DNA from 3 places in the Staphylococcus simulans genome. Region 3 is predicted to be linked to each of the others. Evidence: riboswitches for the same ligand, from Rfam matches in the RefSeq annotation. Region 3 holds a riboswitch; each other region holds the start of a gene.
The links. Region 3 has a riboswitch for S-adenosylmethionine ahead of MUA87_RS03090 (Na+/H+ antiporter NhaC family protein). Riboswitches for the same ligand answer to the same signal wherever they lie in the genome.
Positions count from the first base shown of each region.

Region 1: another riboswitch for S-adenosylmethionine. It lies ahead of metK (methionine adenosyltransferase); the one in region 3 lies ahead of MUA87_RS03090 (Na+/H+ antiporter NhaC family protein).
Region 2: another riboswitch for S-adenosylmethionine. It lies ahead of MUA87_RS01280 (methionine ABC transporter ATP-binding protein); the one in region 3 lies ahead of MUA87_RS03090 (Na+/H+ antiporter NhaC family protein).

Region 1 is NZ_CP095100.1:1,157,204-1,164,955, forward strand. It holds gene menE (o-succinylbenzoate--CoA ligase) at 1-738, shown strand, start outside; gene menC (o-succinylbenzoate synthase) at 741-1,754, shown strand; gene yidD (membrane protein insertion efficiency factor YidD) at 1,742-1,999, opposite strand; gene ytkD (RNA deprotection pyrophosphohydrolase) at 2,077-2,568, shown strand; gene MUA87_RS05390 (alpha/beta hydrolase family protein) at 2,534-3,307, shown strand; gene pckA (phosphoenolpyruvate carboxykinase (ATP)) at 3,360-4,952, opposite strand; SAM riboswitch class I at 5,114-5,229, shown strand; gene metK (methionine adenosyltransferase) at 5,340-6,536, shown strand; gene MUA87_RS05405 (NERD domain-containing protein) at 6,633-7,532, shown strand; gene MUA87_RS05410 (aldo/keto reductase) at 7,654-7,752, shown strand, end outside.
Region 2 is NZ_CP095100.1:307,805-315,556, forward strand. It holds gene MUA87_RS01275 (hypothetical protein) at 1-5,452, shown strand, start outside; SAM riboswitch class I at 5,636-5,747, shown strand; gene MUA87_RS01280 (methionine ABC transporter ATP-binding protein) at 5,865-6,881, shown strand; gene MUA87_RS01285 (methionine ABC transporter permease) at 6,883-7,542, shown strand; gene gmpC (dipeptide ABC transporter glycylmethionine-binding lipoprotein) at 7,566-7,752, shown strand, end outside.
Region 3 is NZ_CP095100.1:752,972-760,723, forward strand. It holds gene MUA87_RS03075 (amidohydrolase) at 1-393, shown strand, start outside; gene MUA87_RS03080 (SDR family oxidoreductase) at 465-1,346, shown strand; gene MUA87_RS03085 (flavin reductase family protein) at 1,479-2,090, shown strand; SAM riboswitch class I at 2,180-2,290, shown strand; gene MUA87_RS03090 (Na+/H+ antiporter NhaC family protein) at 2,359-3,666, shown strand; gene MUA87_RS03095 (SRPBCC family protein) at 3,823-4,344, shown strand; gene glpT (glycerol-3-phosphate transporter) at 4,420-5,775, opposite strand; gene MUA87_RS03105 (hypothetical protein) at 5,909-6,445, opposite strand; gene MUA87_RS03110 (HAD-IA family hydrolase) at 6,649-7,281, shown strand; gene MUA87_RS03115 (hypothetical protein) at 7,298-7,480, shown strand; gene MUA87_RS03120 (hypothetical protein) at 7,589-7,752, opposite strand, start outside.

The DNA.
Region 1 (7,752 bases), 400 kb from region 3:
AGTGAACAGATTACCCACATTTCACTCGTGCCGCAAACTTTAGGTTGGATGATGGACGCAGGTTTAACACAACCTTATCAACTTCAAAAAATACTGCTTGGCGGTGCGAAATTATCTGATGATTTAATTCATAACGCCTTGAAAGCGGATTTACCGATTTATAATTCATTTGGTATGACAGAAACGTGTTCACAATTTTTAACCGCTTCTCCATCCATGCTTAAACAAAATCCTAACACAGTAGGGAAACCGAGCCCTAACGTTCAAGTTAAGATTATCAATCCAAACCATGAAGGACATGGAGAACTCTTATTAAAAGGTGACAACGTTATGGAAGGTTATCTATATCCTGAAAATCTGACAGATGTATTTGAAGATGGCTACTTTAAAACAGGTGATATCGCAAGTGTAGATATGGATGGCTTTGTGATGGTTTATGACCGCAGAAAAGATTTGATTATCAGCGGTGGAGAAAACATTTATCCTTATGAAATCGAAACAGTTGCGAAACGTTTTGACGGTATTACAGATGCAATGTGTTATGCCAAAGATGATAATACTTGGGGACAAGTGCCGGCATTATTTTATACGAGTGAAAAAGATATAAATCATGACGCATTAGATACCTTTTTAAAAGAGGAATTAGCGAAATATAAAGTGCCGAAATACTATCAACAAGTGACAATATTGCCTTATACATCTACAGGTAAATTAAAACGTGGAAAGCTAGAGGAATAAGCATGCGTTTTGAATCGATTCTATTTTATACGTATGAAGTAGCATTTAAGCATCAGATTAAAACGCCTAAAGTCACTCTAGAAACAAGAAAAGTCTTAGTGATCGGATTGAAAAATGAGCACGGACAAACTTATTTCGGCGAATGTAATGCCTTTGAAACAGATTGGTATGATAAAGAGACAATAGAGAGTGTGTATGAAACATTGAAACAATGGTTTAATACAGTCCTCAAAGATAAAGAGATAGAAACCTTTGATGAAGCTAAAGTATTGTTGAACCACTTGAATCACGCACCTGCAGCGAGAAGTACTGTTGCGATGGCGTTATATCAAGTTTTCCATCATCTTCCTTCATTCGAGGTTCAGTATGGTGCAACGATAAGTGGTTTATCAACTGAAAATTATCAGCAACTATTAGAAACAAAACCAAAGCGTATTAAATTAAAGTGGTCGCCAAAAGTTATTGCTGACATCGAACAGCTACAAAATTTACCATTTAACCCATGGATCGCATTAGATGCGAATGAATCTTTAACGAATCAAGATATAGCAACTTTAAAAAAAGTTCAAAACCTTGAAGATATCTTGTATATCGAGGAGCCTTTTAAGGATTTAGAAATGTTGAAAACCTTATCTCCAAAAGTTATCCCACCTGTAGCAATAGATGAGAAAGCAAGAGATGTCTCAAGCATTTTAACCTTGATTGAACAATATCCGATTGATACAGTGATTTTAAAGCCTTTCAGACTTGGCGGCATAGATAAAATATTAGATGCGATAGACAGCTTGCATCGACAAAACATTAAAGTAGTGATCGGCGGTATGTATGAATATGGATTAAGCCGCTATTTTACTGCTTATCTAAGTCAGTATGCTGACTATCCTGGGGATGTAACGCCTTATGGCTATTATTTTGATCAGGAGTTTACACAAGAAAACGGCATATTAAAAAGGGGACACTTATACTTTGCGCCCCCTGAAATTGATGTGGATCAATTAAAAATTTATTCATTATGATGGTGATGATGACAATGTTGATGTTTGTCATGCTTTAATGGCACTGGGTCAAATCCACCTTTATGAAGCGGATGACATTTTGAAATGCGTTTGATACCAAGCCATGTTCCTTTGATTGGGCCATGGATTTCAATAGCTTCTTTTGTATAGTTTGAACATGTAGGGTAGAAGCGGCATGTAGGAGGTGTCAACGGTGAAATAAAATGTTGATATATCCATATTAAGCCGAGTAAGAGCTTCTTCAAATTAATCCCTCCAACTGATTTGTCTCAATTCGTAACGAATCTATTTTAGCATATATAATAAAAGGATGTGATAGAACGTGATTATACATGATCAATTTGATAAAGAAATTCGGTTGAATTTTACACAACCACAAGATAAACCAAATGGGGAACACGTTCTTGCGATCGCATTTCTCAATGATAGTTATCTTTTAACTAGACATAAAAAAAGAGGGATAGAATTTCCAGGTGGGAAAATAGAACAGGGTGAAAGTAGCGAATCAGCAATTGTTCGTGAAGTCTATGAAGAAACTGGCGGGATTGTTGCTGAGATGACGTATGTTGCGCAATATACCGTATATCACCCAGAAGGGACGAAATGGTTTACGAAAGATGTCTTTGCGGTGCAAGTAGACACTTTAGAAAGTAAAAACGATTATTTAGAAACAGCAGGCCCTGTGACGTGTAAACATTTAGATGAAATTTCGGATGAAGAAAAGAGTTTCTTATTAGAAGACGAAGCGATATTAAAATGTGTAGAAAGAGTGATAGAACTTGGACTTTATCAAAAGAAAGAGGATGCCGATTGATCTCACAACGCATCGTGGTGAAGAAGTAACTTACCTTGTAGATGATTTACGAGTCAAAGGACTTATGATTACACCTAAACAGTCTGTAAAGCGCATTGTAGTCTATTTACGTGGCGGTAAAGGAAAAGTAGGGCGTGTCAGAACTGGACGTCTATTACAGTTTGCGAATGATCATACGTTAGTTTTCGGACCTTACTATCGCGGTAACAATGGCAGTGAAGGCAGAGATGAATTCAGTGGTGATGATTTGCATGATGTGACACAAGCGATCCGTATATTAAAAATATTATATCCAGAAGCTTTTGTGCATATAATTGGTTTCTCTCGAGGTGGATTACAAGGATTATTAACATTCCAAGATTTACCAGCAGACAGCTATATTACTTGGGGCGGTGTATCTGACTTGCATTTGATGTATGAAGAGCGAGTGGATTTAAGAGGGATGTTACGTCGTATGGTAGGGCATCCTAAAAAAGATTTAGCTGCTTATCAAGAAAGAGAAGCTTTACAATATATTGACGCAAATAGTCCACCGATTTTAATTATTCATGGCGGTGAAGATATTCAAGTTGGTATTCATCAAGCTTATTATTTAGAAAATTACTTGAAAAAAATCGGACATCGTTATCAAACGTATTATCAACCTAAGGAAGGACATATTCCGAGACCGAAAGCATTAAAACAAGTATTACAAGTGATACATCAATGGATGAACGATGTTGAAGCAAAAAAGATATAAAAATTCCGAGAAAGGGGTGACCTCTCTCGGAATTTTTTATTTCTATATTTAATTAGGCTTGGAATCCGCCTTTTTCACCGATTTCATCGTTCTCTTCACCGAATTTCTTAAAGTTTTCAACGAAACGTGATTTCAAGTCTTCAGCTTGTTCACGGTATGCGTCTTTATCACTCCAAGCGTTGATTGGTTGTAGAATTGAATTTGGTACGTCTTCAATTTCAGTTGGAATACTTAAACCGAATGCTTCATCTTTTTCGAATGCAGCATCTTTTAAGTCGCCTTTAATCGCAGCGTCTACCATGCGACGTGTATATTTAAGGCTGATACGACGACCTACGCCATATTTTCCACCAGTCCAGCCTGTATTCACTAAGTAAACATCCACATCGTGTTTATCGATTAATTCACCTAATAATTCTGCATAAACTTTAGGGTTTAATGGCAAGAACGGTGCACCGAAGCAAGTTGAGAATGAAGGAACTGGTTCAGTAATACCACGTTCAGTACCTGCAAGCTTAGATGTGAAACCACTTAAGAAGTGATACAGTGCTTGTGCTTTGTTTAATTTAGAGATTGGCGGTAACACACCAAATGCATCTGCAGTAAGGAAGATGATTGTATTTGGGTGTGCAGCTTTAGATGGTTTAGCAATGTTTTTAATGTAATCAATCGGATAAGCAGCACGCGTATTTTCAGTGTGCTCGTTATCATCGAAATCAACTGAACCATCATCAGCAACGACTACGTTTTCTAAAATTGTACCGTAGCGGATTGCGTTGAAAATTTCAGGTTCTTTCGTTTTTGAAAGGTTGATTGCTTTAGCGTAGCAGCCGCCTTCAATGTTGAAAATACCATTTTGGTTCCAACCGTGTTCATCATCTCCGATTAATTTACGGTCAGGTGCTGCAGATAATGTTGTTTTACCAGTTCCTGATAAACCGAAGAATAAAGCAACATCACCTTTTTCGCCAACGTTGGCTGAGCAATGCATACTCATGATGTCTTGTTGTGGTAATAAATAGTTCATGACTGAGAAAATACCTTTTTTCATTTCACCCGCATATTCAGTTCCCCCGATTAAGATAACGCGGTGTTTGAATGAAACAATCACGAATGTTTCTGATTTTGTACCATCTACTTCAGGATTAGCTTTGAAGTGTGGTGCTGAAACAATTGTGAAGTTTGGTTTGATTTTTTGAGCTTCTTCTTTTGAAGAAGGGCGGATGAACATATTTTTCGCGAATAAATTATGCCATGCCATTTCGTTCACTACTGTTAAACGTAGTTGTGTATCTTCGTCGCTGCCTGCATAACCATTGAAGACATAAAGTTCATCTTTTTGATCTAAATAGTCTAAAACTTTGTCGTAAAGTCTTAAGAATGTATCTTCTTCAATAGGTTGGTTGATTGAACCCCAGTCAATCGTATCTCTATAAGAAGGTTCATTTACAATAAATTTGTCTTTAGGTGAACGTCCAGTGTATTGACCTGTCAGTGCATTGATAGCCCCAAGCTCTGTCAGTTCCCCTTCGTTGTTGTCCAGAATCTTGTTGTACAATTGTGTAGTTGTGAGTTGGAAAAGTGATGAAGACTTTCCAATCAAATGATCCAACTTATTACGGTTAGTTTGTGCATCTACTGCCATTTTAAAAACCCCTCCAGCGCGTAAGTATTGTTAATAATTGTAAGCCTTTACATTTTCATAGTATAACATAATATGCCGATTATTCCATAACAGATTTAAGATTTTAGACATATAGAATTGACAAGCCTAAAGAGTTTGGGTAGTATTGTGATTAACGGATTCTCTTATCCTGAGTGGCGGAGGGACATGGACCCAAAGAAGCCCAGCAACCTCTCCTTATCGGAGAAAGGTGCCAAACCGTTTGCAAATGTCATTAAAGATGTTTGAACGATAAGAGCGAAAGGACGTTTAAGGGCTTTCTCTCTATGTTTATATAGTTTGAAAGTCCTTTTTTATTTGAGCTCGTAGATAGAGAATTTTCGTAATCAAAATCAAAAGGAGTCAGTTATGTCGAATAATAGAAAATTGTTTACGTCAGAATCTGTTACAGAAGGGCATCCTGATAAAATAGCGGACCAAATTTCAGACGCTATTCTGGATGAATTATTAAAGAAAGATCCGGATGCAAGAGTAGCTTGCGAAACAGTAGTCACTACGGGAATGGCTATGATTGTCGGAGAAATTTCTACAGCAACTTATGTTGATTTTCCTAAGGTTGTCCGTGATACAGTAGCAGAAATCGGTTATACGAGAGCGAAATATGGTTATGATAGTCAAACAATGGCTGTGATGTCAGCAATTGATGAGCAATCACCAGATATCGCACAAGCAGTAGACACTGCTTTAGAATATAGAAATGAAATTACGGAAGAGGAAATTGAAAGTACAGGTGCAGGTGACCAAGGTTTAATGTTTGGTTATGCGACGAATGAAACAGATACGTATATGCCGACACCTATTTACTTCTCACACCAACTTGCGAAACGTTTATCAGATGTCAGAAAAGATGGTACATTAACTTACTTAAGACCAGACGGTAAAGTACAAGTTACTGTTGAGTATGATGAAAATGATAAACCAGCACGTATTGATACGATTGTTATTTCAACACAACATGCTGAAGATGCGTCATTAGATCAAATTCAACGTGATATCAGAACACATGTGATTGATCCAATCGTACCAGCTGAGTTATTAGATGAAGAAACTAAATTTTTCATTAACCCGACAGGTCGTTTTGTGATTGGCGGACCTCAAGGTGACGCTGGTTTAACAGGACGTAAGATTATTGTAGATACTTATGGTGGTCTTGCACGTCATGGCGGTGGTTGCTTCAGTGGTAAAGATCCTACAAAAGTAGACCGTTCAGCAGCATATGCAGCACGTTATGTGGCTAAAAATATTGTTGCAGCAGGATTAGCAGATAAATGTGAAGTACAACTTGCATACGCTATCGGTGTAGCAGAACCTGTATCTATTTCAATTGATACATTTGGAACTGGTAAAGTTTCTGAAGGAAAATTGGTAGAAGCGGTAAGAGCTAACTTTGACTTGCGTCCAGCAGGTATCATTAAAATGTTAGACTTAAAACGTCCTATTTATAAACAAACAGCAGCTTATGGTCACTTTGGCCGTACGGATGTTGCTTTACCATGGGAACGTGTAGATAAAGTAGATGCATTAAAAGAAGCTGTTCAAGCATAACTATACAGTTTTTGAATTTGTGACATTTTATTATCGATACATTCGATATTTTCCTTTATAATTGGGAGTAAGATATGTAAAGGAGCGGAATATGTTATGGGACCATTAGAAATTGGTTTGATTGCAGCAATTGTCGTCGCTGTTATCTTCTTTGTCTTATTCTTAGTTGTCTTAAACAGTAAGAAAAAGGCTAAGTTGAAAGCAGAGGAACAATATGAGGCAAAAGAAAGAAGTATAAAAGAAAATTATGAAGACGAGCTTGAAAAAGAACGCGTCGAACATAAAAAAGCGGTCACAAAACAACGCGCTGATTTCGATGAAACAGTGACAGCAAAAGATCGTGAAATCGATGCGCTGAAGCTCTTCTCGAAAAATCATAGTGAGTATGTGACAGACATGCGTTTAATCGGTATCAGAGATCGTTTGGTTAAAGAAAAACGTATTCGACCAGAAGATATGCATATTATGGCGAATATCTTCTTACCTAAAAATGATTTTAATGCGATTGATCGTATCAGTCATTTAGTCTTAACACGTACAGGCTTATACATTATCGATTCTCAATTACTTAAAGGACATGTTTATAATGGCATCAGTCAAGAACAATTCGGTACATTACCAACCATTGAACAAGTCTTTGATGTGTTGGATTTAGATAAACGTCATCCTCAAACATTAGTGTTAGATGAAAATGATGATAAGCAATCAGCTTCATTTGTAAACTACTCAAATCAATTAAAAGAAGTTGAGCACTTAGCAGATACATTGAAGCGCGAATTGAATTTGAAATATACACCAATGGCATTACTTTATTTCAATCCTAAAAATGAAGGTGCAGTGACAATTTCAAATTACGCACAAACAACAAATACTAAAGTACTAGTTGGACCAGAACAATTAGATGAATACTTTAATAAATTCGTTTTCCATGGACGTATTCAATATAATGTTGAAGACTTACAACGTGTTATGGAAGAAATTGAATCATTTAATTAATACAATATGCACTGTTGACTGTAATTTTACAGTTAGCAGTGCATTTTTAATTCAAAATGTTTTACAGTTTTATTCATTGTGCATAGCATAAAGGTAAAGCAACAATGCAAGGAGAGAGAAAATGAATACATTTACGCTATATAATGGACAAACGATGCCACAATTGGGACTTGGCACATATAGAATTGAAAATAGTGATGAATTAGCACAACGTGTATCA
Region 2 (7,752 bases), 450 kb from region 3:
AATCGCAAAAGGTGAAAAAGGTGACACAGGTGCACAAGGCGCCGCAGGACAAGATGGTAAAGATGGCCAATCAATTACAGTCGCAAAAGTAGAACCACAAGAAAATGGTGATACAAAAGTTACATTTAGTGATGGTAAAGAAGTTACTATTCCTAAAGGTGAAAAAGGCGATAAAGGTGATACTGGTGCGAATGGTACAGATGGAACATCCGTGACAGTTAAATCTTCTGAAGTTCAACCAGATGGCAGCACGAAAGTTGTCTTCTCAGATGGCCATGAAGTAACAATCCCTAAAGCACAAGACGGTAAATCAATTACAGTTGATAAAACTGTCCCTGATGCTGAAGGTAATATTGTTGTGACATTCTCAGATGGTTCATCAGTCACAATTCCAAAAGGTGCGAAAGGTGATACTGGTGCACAAGGTGAAGCAGGTAAAGATGCGACACCATTAACAGTTACAGGTTCAACGCAAACACCTGATGGCAATACTGAAGTGACATTCAGTGACGGATCTAAAGTCGTTATTCCAAAAGCGAAAGATGGCGCAGACGGTAAGTCTATTACGGTTCAAGGCACTGAAAAAACACCAGAAGGCGATATTAAAGTAACGTTCTCAGATGGTACTTCAATCACAATCGCAAAAGGCGATAAAGGTGACGCAGGTGCACAAGGTGAAGCAGGTCAAAACGGTGCGGACGGTAAATCAATTACGGTTCAAAGTGTTCAACCTGATAAAGATGGCAACACAGAAATCACATTCAATGATGGATCTAAAGTTGTTATTCCAAAAGCGAAAGACGGCGCAGACGGTAAGTCAATCACTATTACTGAAACAGCTGTTCAACCAGATGGTTCAACAAAAGTAACATTCAGCGATGGTCACGAAGTTGTTATCCCTAAAGGAGAAAAAGGCGATGCTGGACAAAATGGTGCAGACGGTAAATCAGTCACAGTCGCAAAAGTAGAGCCACAACCAAATGGCGACACAAAAGTCACATTTAGTGATGGTAAAGAACTTACTATTCCTAAAGGAGAAAAAGGCGACAAGGGTGATACTGGTGCGAATGGTGCAGACGGTCAATCCGTGACAGTTCAATCTTCTGAAGTCCAACCAGATGGCAGCACGAAAGTAGTCTTCTCAGACGGACATGAAGTGACTATTCCAAAAGCACAAGATGGTAAATCAATTACAGTTGAAAAAACTGAACCAGATGCGGATGGTAATACAGTTGTGACATTTAGTGATGGCTCAACAGTCACAATACCTAAAGGTGCGAAAGGTGATACTGGAGCACAAGGTGAAGCAGGTCAAAATGGTGTAGACGGCAAATCAATCACAATTACTGAAACAGCTATTCAACCAGACGGATCAACAAAAGTGACATTCAGCGATGGTCACGAAGTTGTTATCCCTAAAGGCGAAAAAGGCGATGCTGGACAAAATGGTGCAGACGGTCAATCAGTTACAGTCGCAAAAGTAGAGCCACAACCAAATGGTGATACGAAAGTCACATTTAGTGATGGTAAAGAACTTACTATTCCTAAAGGAGAAAAAGGTGACGCAGGTGCGAATGGTCAATCTGTAACTGTTCAATCAACAGCTCCAGATGCGGATGGTAACACAGTTATCACATTCAGCGATGGTACTAAAGTTGTTGTTCCTAAAGGTGCGAAAGGTGATAAAGGTGACACTGGAGAAGCGGGTCAAAACGGCTTAAATGGTCAATCTATCACAGTTCAAGGCACAGAAAAAACACCAGAAGGCGATACAAAAGTCACATTCTCTGATGGCACTACAGTCACAATCGCAAAAGGCGATAAAGGAGATAAAGGTGATTCAGTCACAGTCGCGAAAGTAGAACCACAACCAAATGGTGATACAAAAGTTACATTCTCTGACGGTAAAGAAGTTACAATTCCTAAAGGCGAAAAAGGCGACAAAGGTGATACTGGAGCACAAGGTGAAGCGGGTCAAAATGGCACAGATGCGAAACCATTAACAATCACAGGCTCTACACAAACACCTGATGGTAATACTGAAGTGACATTCAGCGATGGTACAAAAGTCACAATTCCAAAAGCACAAGATGGTAAATCAATTACAGTTGAAAAAACTGAACCAGACGCTGATGGCAATACAGTTGTGACATTCTCTGATGGCAGCACAATCACTATTCCAAAAGGAACAAAAGGTGATAAAGGCGATACTGGAGAAACAGGTGCTGCAGGTCAATCAGTTACAGTTGCGAAAGTAGAACCGCAACCAAACGGCGATACAAAAGTAACGTTCTCAGATGGTAAAGAAGTTGTGATTCCTAAAGGAGAAAAAGGCGACAAAGGTGATACTGGTGCACAAGGTGAAGCTGGACAAAATGGTGCGGACGGTAAATCAATTACTGTTCAAAGTACAACGCCTGACGCTGACGGTAATACAGTAGTGACTTTCTCTGACGGTTCAAAAGTTGTACTTCCAAAAGCCAAAGACGGTAAAGATGGTACATCAGTTACAGTTCAAAGCACAGAAACAACACCAGAAGGTAATACGAAAGTCACATTCTCTGATGGACATGAAATCACAATCGCAAAAGGCGATAAAGGTGCTAAAGGCGATTCAGTTACAGTTGCGAAAGTAGAACCGCAACCAAATGGTGATACAAAAGTTACATTCTCTGACGGTAAAGAAATTGTCATTCCTAAAGGAGAAAAAGGTGACCCAGGTAAAGACGGTGTAGATGGTAAAGATGCAGCACCATTAACAGTTACAAGCACTGAAAAAGATGCGGACGGCAACACTGTTATTCACTTCAGTGATGGTGGTACAGCAGTTATCTCTAAAGGCGATAAAGGTGCAGATGGTCAATCTATTACAGTTCAAAACGTTGTGCCAGATAAAGATGGTAATACAGAAGTAACGTTCTCAGATGGCTCTAAAGTGACAATTCCTAAAGCGAAAGATGGCGTAGATGGTAAGTCAGTTACTATTACTGGTAACGAAACATTACCAAGCGGTGATATCAAAGTTACATTCAGTGATGGACATGAAATCATCATTCCTAAAGGCGCTAAAGGAGATGCAGGCGCATCAGTTACTGTAGTTAAAACAACGAAAGATCCAGATGGCAACACTGTAGTTAACTTCAGTGATGGCAGCAGCGTCACAATCCCTAAAGGAGATAAAGGCGACAAAGGTGCAGACGGTACATCAGTGACTATTACAGGCACAGAAGTACAACCTGACGGTTCAACTAAAGTAACGTTCTCAGATGGTCGTGAAATCAACATTCCTAAAGGATTAGACGGTAAATCTGTCACAATTACTAAAGCTGAACCAGATGCTGATGGCAACACAGTGATTGACTTCAGTGATGGTTCGAAAGTTACTGTGCCGAAAGGTAAAGATGGTGTAGACGGTAAATCAATTACTATCACAAATACTGAAAACTTACCTAATGGCGATGTTAAAGTGACATTCAGCGATGGACACGAAGTTGTAATACCTAAAGGTGCTAAAGGTGAAGATGGACAATCTATCACAATTACTTCTTCTACAGTTCAACCAGATGGTAATACGAAAGTAGTCTTCAGCGATGGACATGAAATTGTCGTTCCAAAAGGCCAAGATGGTAAATCAATCTCTATTACTTCAACAACGAAAGATCCTAATGGAAATACAGTTGTAGAATTTAGCGATGGTACTTCAGTTACAATCTCAAAAGGAGATAAAGGTGACCAAGGTTTACCTGGTAAAGACGGTGCAGACGGAAAATCAGTTACAGTAACAGGTCAAACAATCGACCCTGATGGCAATACAAAAGTAACATTCAGTGACGGCAACACAATCACAGTACCGAAAGGCAAAGACGGCACTTCAGTTACAGTTAAAGGTACAAGCCAAGATCCAAATGGTAATACAGTAATCGAATTCAGTGATGGCTCTAAAGTAACTGTTCAACGCGGTAAAGATGGCCGTGATGGAAAAGACGGTAAATCAATCACAGTGACAGGTCAAACAATCGATCCGAACGGCAACACAGTAGTGACATTCAGTGACGGTAATTCAATTACAGTACCAAAAGGCAAAGACGGCATTTCAGTTACAGTCAAAGATTCACATCCAGATGCAGATGGTAATACAGTAATCGAATTCAGTGATGGCTCTAAAGTAACTGTTCAACGCGGTAAAGATGGCCGTGATGGAAAAGACGGTAAATCAATCACAGTAACGGGTCAAACAATCGATCCGAATGGCAACACAGTAGTGACATTCAGCGATGGTAATTCAATTACAGTACCGAAAGGCAAAGACGGCATTTCAGTTACAGTCAAAGGTACAAGCCAAGATCCAAACGGTAATACAGTAATTGAATTCAGTGATGGCTCTAAAGTAACTGTTCAACGCGGTAAAGATGGCCGTGACGGAAAAGACGGTAAATCAATCACGGTGACAGGCCAAACAATCGATCCGAATGGTAATACAGTAGTGACATTCAGTGATGGCAACTCAATTACAGTACCGAAAGGCAAAGACGGCATTTCAGTTACAGTCAAAGGTACAAGCCAAGATCCAAATGGTAATACAGTGATTGAATTTAGTGATGGATCAAGAATCACTATTCAAAAAGGAAATGATGGTAGAGACGGTCGAGATGGACGTGACGGCAGAGATGGTCGCGATGGCAGAGATGCTCAAACAACACAACCGATATATATCATCAATAACTACATTGATAATGATAATACGAATGTGATTATCTTTAGCGATGGTCAACGTGTTGATATTCCTTGTGATGCGAACGGTAACGCGGTTGTGATTATTGGATATAATCATGATGTGAAAGGCAATGTAATATTACAATGTGCAGATAATACAAGAATTATCGTACCTTGCAGAAAACCAGACACACCAAAAGTGACAATTCCAATGATTCCATTGGTTCCAGCACAACACAATACTGTGACACCACCAGTACCGACACCAGTGCCAACACCGACACCGGTACCAGTACCAAATACGGTACCAGTACCGAATACAGTACCAGTACCGAATACAGTACCGGTGCCAAATACAGTACCAGTACCAAATACAGTACCAGTACCGAATACGGTACCAGTACCAAATACAGTACCAGTACCAAATACAACACCAGATACAGTTACACCAAGTGGAAACAATGGTACACCAACATCGGATACTCATGGTTATACTGGATTCATTAATGTAAATAATGATCATGGTCATAAATTCGTAGGTAAACAAACTACGCATAAAGTGGTTTATCATAATGTAGAACAACCACAACCAAAAGTAACAACAAAACCTAAACAAACAGCTAAAGCTTTACCTGAAACAGGTTCAGGCGATACAGCAGCATTAGTTTATGGTGCAATTATGGCTGGTTTAGGTGCAACAACAGTACTTGGATCAAGACGTCGTAAAGAAGAAGAATAAGATTAAGTTCTAAGTATGTAAGAACCGGGCTTCGGCCTGGTTCTTTTTATTGCGAGTAATGTAATCGCTTTCTTATTTTAGATTTTTTGAATTGAATAAATTTATCTAAATTTCTGAAAAATAATGTTGACTTTTTCTGTCAGACTTTGTAATATATGGAATATAAATGAATTGAATAAAACTATCTTATCCAGAGAGGCGGAGGGACAGGCCCTGCGAAGCCTCGGCAACAGGATTAATTATGAAGATTAATTACTGTGCCAATTCCTACAGTAGAACACTGTGAAGATGAGACGAGCCGATATATGTATCCCGAGGACTTGTTTCATTAGTCCTCGGGAGTTTCTTTTTATAGAGTTATCTCAAAATAGTTAACATTCATTTATTTCAAATTATTAAGGGGGATTTACCTATGATTGAGTTCAAGGATGTCAATAAAACATTCCGTAAACGCTCAACGGAAATTCAGGCTTTGAAAGATGTCAGCTTTACTGTAGAACGCCAAGAAATATTCGGTGTCATCGGGTATAGCGGTGCTGGTAAAAGTACGTTAATCCGATTAGTCAATAAGCTTGAAAATGTGACATCAGGAAACATTATTGTGGATGGTCATGACATCAATCAATACAGCAAAAAAGAATTGCGTAAAGTGAAGAAAAATATAGGCATGATTTTCCAGCATTTCAATTTATTAAATTCTAAGACAGTATTCAATAATGTTGCGATGCCGCTCATCCTTGAAGGCAAGGAAAAGTCATACATAAAAGAGAAAGTTGACGAAATGCTTGAGTTCGTAGGTCTAGGAGATAAAGGTTCACAGTATCCTAATGAGTTATCGGGTGGTCAAAAACAAAGAGTTGCGATTGCGAGAGCTTTGGTTACTGATCCTAAAATCTTGTTATGTGATGAAGCAACAAGTGCTTTAGACCCAGCAACAACAGATTCAATCTTGCGATTGTTGAAGAAGGTCAATCGAACATTTGACGTTACCATTTTATTGATTACCCATGAAATGGGCGTGATTCAACAAATCTGCGATAAAGTTGCGGTTATGGAGCAAGGCAGTGTCATCGAAATCGGCAGTGTATTAGAGGTGTTCAGTCATCCTAAGACGAAAACTGCGAAAAGCTTCGTTTCTACAGTTATCAGTACAGATATTAGTGATAAGATGATTCATCAATTACCAACTGACGCAGATTATGTGGACGTCAAAGTTTATCTAGAAGGTTCACAAATTGGATTGTCAGTGATTCAAACATTAATTAAAGACTTCAATTTAGATGTGAATGTTATTTATGCATCGATGTCAGATATTCAAGATACTTCAGTCGGTTATTTAACACTTCGTATCAAAGGATCAAATGAAAGTAAGCAACGTGCATTTGATTATATGAAACAAAGTCATATTGAATTTGAGGAGGTCGTATAACATGCTTGGATCTACATTAGATTCGTCTCAATTAATGGAGGCGTTATATCAAACGTTATTGATGGTCTCTATTTCATTAGTAATCGGTTCTTTAATCGGTATTCCGCTTGGTGTACTACTTGTAGTCACTAAGAAAGATGGTATATGGGAAAATGTGGTGATTTATCATATTCTCAACCCTGTCATCAACGTATTGCGTTCGGTACCCTTCATTATTTTATTAATTGCGATTGTGCCATTCACAAAATTAGTGGTAGGTACATCAATTGGGACAGCCGCTGCAATCGTACCGTTAACAGTTTATGTCGCACCTTATATTGCGAGATTGGTTGAAAACTCATTATTAGAAGTGAATTCAGGTGTGATTGAAGCAGCAAATGCGATGGGTGCATCACCGCTTCAAATCATCCGTTACTTCTTATTACCTGAAGCATTAGGTTCATTGATTTTAGCATTAACAACAGCAATTATCGGTTTAATCGGAGCAACTGCCATGGCCGGCGCTGTCGGCGGAGGCGGTATTGGTGACCTGGCACTTGCTTATGGTTATCAACGTTTCGACACAATCGTCATTGTGATTACAGTAGTCATTTTAGTTATTATGGTTCAGCTGATTCAATCTTTAGGGAATGTCTTGGCTAAGAAAATTCGTAGAAATTAAACAAGTAAAGGGGAAGTCATTGAATGAAGAAATTATTAGTATTAGCAATCGCATTTGTGGTTCTTTTAGCTGCATGCGGTAAGAAAGATGATAGTAAAACAGTTACAGTCGGTGTAGCATCTAACGAAACAAAAGTATGGGATAAAGTTGCAGAACTTGCGAAAAAAGATGGTATTACAGTGAAAGTTAAACAATTCTCTGATTACAATG
Region 3 (7,752 bases):
CGCATTCAAGGAACAGTTCGAACATTTAATAATGAAACACGTGCACTTGCAGAACATCGTCTACAAAGTATTTGTGATGGTTTAGCATCTGCCTTTAATGTGGAGATTGAATTAGAATATATTCATTTACCGAATGCAGTCATGAATCATGAAACATTAACACATATTGCACAAGAAGCGGCAGAAGAGACAGGTTATAAAGTTGAACAATTGAACCAACCTAAAACAATTGGTGAAGATTTCTCAGCTATGAGTGATACTGTCCCTGGTGTTTTCAGTTTCATCGGTTCACAATCTGATTATGATTTACATCATCCGAAATATAACCCGAATGAAGACATTTTGAAAAAAGCGCCTGAGTTTCTTGCGAATTTAGTTCAAAAATTATTTTAATTTGCCGATGAATGAAATATGGATTTTGTGGTATATCAATAGAGAGACAAATAATTGAGGAGTGATAGATAATGGCACCACAAGATCCACGTACAAAATTCTCTGATCAAGATTATCCAAAACAAGAACAAGAATGGCCAGGTTTCCAAACAGATATGGATCCAAAACCAGACTGTGGCGAAACATCATATAAAGGACATGGACGCCTTGAAGGATTGAAAGCATTAGTTACAGGCGGTGACTCTGCGATTGGTCGTGCAGTCGCAATTGCGTATGCACGTGAAGGTGCGTCAGTTGTGATTAACTATCATCCGAAAGAAGAAGAAGACGCACAAGAAGTTAAGAAAGTTATTGAAGATACAGGCGGAACTGTTTATTTAAAACCAGGTGATTTATCAGATGAACAATTCAACTACGATTTAGTTGAATACGCACACGAAACGCTTGGCGGTTTAGACAATGTGACATTGGTTGCTGGACATCAGCAATACCATGAAGGATTCGAAAACTTCAAAACAGAAGATTTCACACAAACCTTCACAACGAATGTGTATTCATTATTCTGGACAGTTCAAAAAGCACTTGAGTATCTAAAACCAGGTGCGACAATCACTACGACAACTTCTATTCAAGGTTATGACCCTAATCCAATCTTGCATGACTATGCGGCTACAAAAGCTGCGATTATTTCACTAACAAAAAGCTTAGCAAAAGAATTAATCGATAAAGGTATCCGTGTGAACTCAGTAGCACCCGGACCATTCTGGTCACCGCTTCAAATCTCAGGTGGTCAACCGCAAAGTAAAATTCCTGAATTCGGTCAAAGTTCAATGATGGGCCGTGCAGGTCAGCCAGTAGAATTAGCAGGCACTTATGTCTTACTTGCTTCAGACGAATCAAGTTATACAACAGGACAAGTGTATGGCGTAACAGGCGGTAAACAAATTAACTAAGCTATGATTAAGACAGCGTTCCAACAATGAATGGAACGCTGTTTTTATACATACAAACACATTATTCGCAAAGTAAGGTTTAGTTTATTATGCTATAGGTATAATTAGTATAGTAACTAAGGAGGCAGAATGATGAAACATTTTAACCCTAAAGATTTAACGCAAAGAGAAAATTATAAATTATTAAGCGGCAGCGTCTTACCAAGACCGATTGCTTTTGTGACTTCTCAAGATAAAGAAGGTCATTTAAATGCGGCACCATTCAGTTTCTTTAATGTGGTCAGCAGTCATCCGCCGATGATTATGATTTCAACTGGACGCACAGAAGGTGTCCGTAAAGATACAGCACAAAACATTATTGATACTGGAGAATTTGTGGTACACATTTCTGAATTGTCTATGATTGAAGGTATTAATAATACTGCTGCACCGATTGAACGTGAAGCAAATGAGTTAGAACGTACAGATTTTAAAACAATTCCTTCAGATGTCGTTAATGTACCAGCAGTCGAAGGGGCGCGAATCCGATTTGAGTGTAAACTGGATCGTGTGATTGAACTCGGTGATGACAAAGCGGGCAGCGATTTAATCTTAGGTGAAGTTGTACGTTATCACATCGCTGATGATGTTTATATCGAACCGCATAAAATTGATGTGCAAGCGTTACATCCTGTTGGTCGTTTAGCGGGTAATGATTATGTAAAATTAGGTCAAGAATTTGTATTAGAAAGACCAACAGAATAATTGCTTAATGAAAAGTTCATACTTTGATGATTGACTAACTATTACAATCATGATAGGTTTAAAAAGATTCAAAAAATAAAAATAAATATAGCTTATCAAGAGAGGTGGAGTGATGGGCACTTTGAAACCTCGGCAACATGGTTCGCTGATAGCGACGCGTGTGCCAATTCCCATAGCAACTATTTGCTAAGAGATAAGAAACATAATGTATCCTTTTTTCTTAGCTGAAAAAAGGATTTTTTAATATCATGAGTGAGGTGTTTGAATCATGTCTGAACAGAAACAAAAGGGCAATGCAGTCGCACTGATTCCTTTAATTCTATTTGTCGGTTTATTTTTAGGAGTTGGGATTATTACTGGCGACTTTACGAAGATGCCGTTAAATATTGCGATTACGATTGCGGTTATTGTCGCATTAATAATGAATCGCAAAGAAAAATTCACAGAGAAAGTTGAAGTCTTCACCAAAGGTGCAGGCCATTCTAATATTATTTTGATGGTCTTGATTTTCGTATTAGCCGGCGCATTTTCAAAAGTGACTGAAGATATGGGCGGCGTGAAATCTACCGTTAATTTAGGATTAAGTTTAATTCCAGGCAACTTATTGATTATCGGTTTGTTTATTATTTGTATGTTCGTTTCTATTTCTATGGGGACATCAGTTGGTACAGTCGCAGCCATTGCACCAGTCGGCTTTGGGATTAGTGAGGCGACTGATATTTCAGCAGCACTAGCCATGGCAACAGTCGTCGGCGGTGCGATGTTCGGAGATAACTTATCTATGATTTCAGATACGACAATTTCTGCAGTACGTACACAACATACAAAAATGAGTGATAAGTTCAAAGTAAACTTTAAAATTGTATTGCCAGGTGCCATTTTAACGATGGTTATTTTAGGTATTTTGACACATAGCGCAACAATCAGCAGTACAAAAGATTACAGCTTTGAATTTATTAAAGTGATTCCATATTTATTAGTTTTAATCTTAGCTTTGATCGGTGTGAATGTGATTATTGTTTTGATAGGTGGAACAGTACTCTCAGGCATTATCGGTTTAATCGACGGATCATTTAACTGGATCGGATTCTTGAAAGCCGCTTCAGAAGGTATGATCGGCATGGAAGATATTGCGATTATCGCATTAATGATCGGTGGTTTAATCGGCATCATTCAACATAATGGCGGTATTACATGGCTACTTAATTTTGTTCGCAGCAAGGTCAAATCAAGACGCGGTGCAGAGTTCGGTATCGCAAGTTTAGTCAGTGCCGCAGATATTTCAACTGCGAATAATACGATTTCTATTTTAATGGCAGGTCCCCTAGCTAAAAATATCGCAGATGAATATGATATCGACCCAAGAAAATCAGCAAGTATTTTAGATATTTTCGGCAGCTGTTTCCAAGGCCTTTTACCTTATAGTCCGCAAGTCATTGCGGCTGCAGGCGTCGCAGGTATTTCGCCATTTATGCTAGTGCCTTATTCGATTTATCCGATTATTTTAGGAATCAGCGGATTAGCCGCAATCATCTTTAATTTTCCAAAACTGAATAAACGTAAACAAAAAGCGTAAATAATTTTTACTTTCTCACTTGAAAAATGTTAAAGTAATCTTGTTGTGAAATAACCACAGAGGCATAGTGACAAATGCTTTGCTAGTAGGATTACTTTGGCTTATGCTTCTAAATGCGTTAGAATAATAAAGAGTGCGAAAGTAGGTGACGACAGAGTGGCAAGATATAATATTGAAAATGACGTCGTAGTCATATCATTGGAACGTTTTATGCGCATCCCGCCCGAATTGATTTATCAAGCTTGGACAGATGCGGATATCATGAGACGTTGGTTCATGACTTCTAACCGTTCAAATCAATCGATTGACTTGATTCCAGAAGAAGGCAGACGTTATGAAATTGTTGATGAACGTAACGGTAAAAAGAACAGAGTAACAGGGGTCTTCCAAGAACTAGAAGCACCTAACCGAATTGTGATGACAATCGGTATGCCTGAACTGAGCGACAAAGAAGATACGATTGAAGTAGAAATTTTTGAACGTGAACCAGGTTCAGACATGACACAAATGAACTTCCGTTATACTGCTGTTGTTCCGAAAGAAAGACGTTGGACAACTTTGGAATACAAACAGCAGAAGAAAGAATATCATGATGCGACGGCACACGGCTTTGAAAATATGTTCATTAAGCTTCAAGACATTTTAAGAGAAATGCAAGAAGACAAAGAAGAATTTTAATCAAAACAAGCGACACACAATGCTAGAAAGCAGCGTATGTCGCTTGTTTTATTTTATATATTCAATTTTCAACAATTAGACAGTCTCTTGACCACGTTTATTCCAAGTCAGAATAAAGCTTAACATAGCTAGAATACTAATCACTGTTAATAAGATGAAACCTGCATCCCAACCAAATTGATCAACCACGAAACCAAGTACGATGTTAGCCATGACTGCACCAAATAGGTAACCGAATAAACCTGTTAACCCGGCAGCTGTTCCTGCTGCTTTCTTAGGTACATAATCTAATGCTTGCAAGCCTATTAACATCACTGGTCCATAGATTAAGAAACCAATCGCTACGAGTGCTAAGTTATCTACTAATGGATTACCTGGAGGGTTTAACCAGTAGATTAATACGAAAATAGTTACACCTAACATAAAGAAGAAACCTGCTGGACCACGACGTCCTTTGAAGAGTTTATCTGAGATCCAACCACACAGTAATGTCCCAGGAATCCCAGCCCACTCGTAAAGGAAGTAAGCCCATCCAGAGGATTTCATATCGAAATGTTTCTCTTCACTTAAATAGACTGGTGCCCAGTCAAGTACACCATAACGAACGAAGTAGACGAAGATATTTGCGAAAGCGATTGCCCATACCCATTTGTTATTCAACACATATTTGAACAAGATTTCTTTGGTAGTTAATTCTGTTTCAAGTGTTGTTCTTGAAGCGGTCGGATAATCATTACGATAGGCTTCAATCGGTGGTAAACCTTGTGATTGTGGTGTATCTCTAATTAAGATATAAGAGATGATCGCAATGATAATCGCAAGTAATGCTGGGTAAATGAAGACCCCTTCAAATCCTTTTAAATAACCGAAGTTATACAAGGCAGTCATAGAAATACCCCAAGTCGCAATCGGTGCCATTAAGCCGCCGCCGACATTATGTGCGACGTTCCAAATGGCTGTTTTACTGCCTCGTTCACTCACACTGAACCAATGGACGAGAACACGTCCTGAAGGCGGCCACCCCATGCCTTGGAACCAGCCGTTTAAGAACAGCATAATAAACATGATTAAAATGCTTGAAGTAAAGAATGGAACAAAACCAAGCAACAGATTGACAATCGCAGTCAAAATCAATCCTAGTGTTAAGAACATGCGTGCGTTGCTTCGATCACTGACAGTTCCCATCACAAATTTACTAAAACCGTATGCGATTGAAACGGCGGACAGGGCAATACCTAATTGACCTTTACTGAACCCCTGTTCAATCAAATCAGGCATCGCAAGAGAAAAGTTTTTGCGTAATAAATAATAACCCGCATAACCGATGAAGATACCTAAGAATACTTTCATTCGTAGTTGTTTATATGTATCATCAACTTGCTCTTTTGGTAGAGGAGCAATCGGCTTTGGCGGTTTTAAGAAGTTAAACAAGAAAGCGCCTCCTTTACAAATAATTAACTTAATCTTAATACTAAATTTACAAAAGAGCAATGAACATTTTTATTTTTTAGTTTTAATATAAAAAAGACACTCCAATCATGGAATGTCAGAACGGTACAATCTATTATGAGATTGTAGAATATTTATGCTGAGCGATGCGTGGTCTGTAGTTCGCACCTAATACATCGATATTTTGTGTCGCAAGCGCATGAATCAATTTAGATAATACGTGCGGTGTACATGAAATATCAATGTGATACGTTGTGAGTACATATTTAATGTCTTCTTGATGTTTAAGAAACTGCATAATATCAATGATTTTATCTTTGACAAACATATCTTGTAAACCGTCAATTTTAAGTTTGAAATGCATAGAAGCTTGAATATTCGGCGCAAATTGATAGACGAAGTCTTTGTCTGCAAAAGGTAAAATCTGGTAGATAGGGTAGTTGTGATAACTTAAGAAACTGATGAAGTAAGGCAGGTTGCATTTTGGAATACGGACTTTTAAAACAGGCTGTTGTTTAATTCGAGTGAATTCTGCTTGAACAGCGTGACTGCTTTGAAGTTGTCTGCATAATTTTAATAATTGTCTTCGCTTAAGCCATGTTGATAGATGCCCTATATTAATAATAAAAGTGTCATATTTATCTATAAACATAGACAATTCCTCCAGAAGTATAGTTTATATTTGAGTGGCATAAGATGGATGGATTGCGTGTTGTTCAAATTCATTGTAAATTGTATCACGCTTTAAAAACTTTTTCACTAGGACTTTTGGACGAAATGAAGATAATTGATAATTTTGTCATTTTTTCAATATAATGAGTGTAATACATAGGAAAGAAAGAGAGTGAATACATCATGCGATATAGAGCAGTCGTATTTGATTTTGATGGTACGATTATTGATACGGAACAACATTTGTTTGATGTGATCAATCAACATTTAACTGCATATCAAAAAGATCCAATTTCAGTAGATTTTTATCGTCAATCCATCGGCGGTGCAGCCAAAGGATTGCATCAATATATAGAATCACAAATAGGAGAAGAAGCAACTAAGGCATTGTATGATGATCATCATCAACAAAGTCGACATCTATCGATGATTGAAAATATTAGTCGTTTGATGGAACATTTAGAGGCTAAACATATTCCTTTTGCGATTGCGACGAGCAGTAGTCGTGAAGCGATTCAACCTGCACTTCAAGCATTAGGATTAACAAATCGGGTTGCAGTGATTGTCGGAAGAGAAGATGTAGAAGCGGTCAAACCTGAACCAGACTTATACTTAACTGCGGTTCAACAATTGAATATGAATCCGGTGAGTTGTTTAGCTATTGAAGATTCAGTCAATGGTGCAACTGCTGCAGAACGTGCGGGACTTGGAGTAATTGTAAATACAAATCAAATGACTGAACAGATGGATTTCAGCAATTTAAATTTAGAAGGAATGAATTTAGATGCTGAAACAATTATGAAACAATATTTTTAAGTGAGCAGGTGAGCGCATGTTGCTATTATTCTTTTTAGCAGGACCGTTAATTATTGGCGTTGGAAACTTAATACTTGCACCTATCTTTAATAGAAGGGTGCCGATGAATGTCAGGTTTCGCGCGTTCATGATAGGTTCTATGATTTACTTGATATCTGCCTACTTAGTTTATCAGTTTGTATTGAAAGGGCAGTTATAACTTTAATGAGCAACTGTTGGAAAAAGAGGATACAAACTATTAATGAAATTAAAATTATAATAAAACAGAGGATTCAAAAGCCGTTAACTTTTGAATCCTCTGTTTTGTTTATTTCAACATATAAACTAGACCGACGATGACTAAGACTAATAAAATCGCGTCTACTCCAATCATTAATGCACGACGGTTTGCTTGTTCACCTTGTGCTTTCAAACGTTTGTACATGAGATAGTTTGGTACAAGGTTGATGATAAGGAGCACTATGATAATAA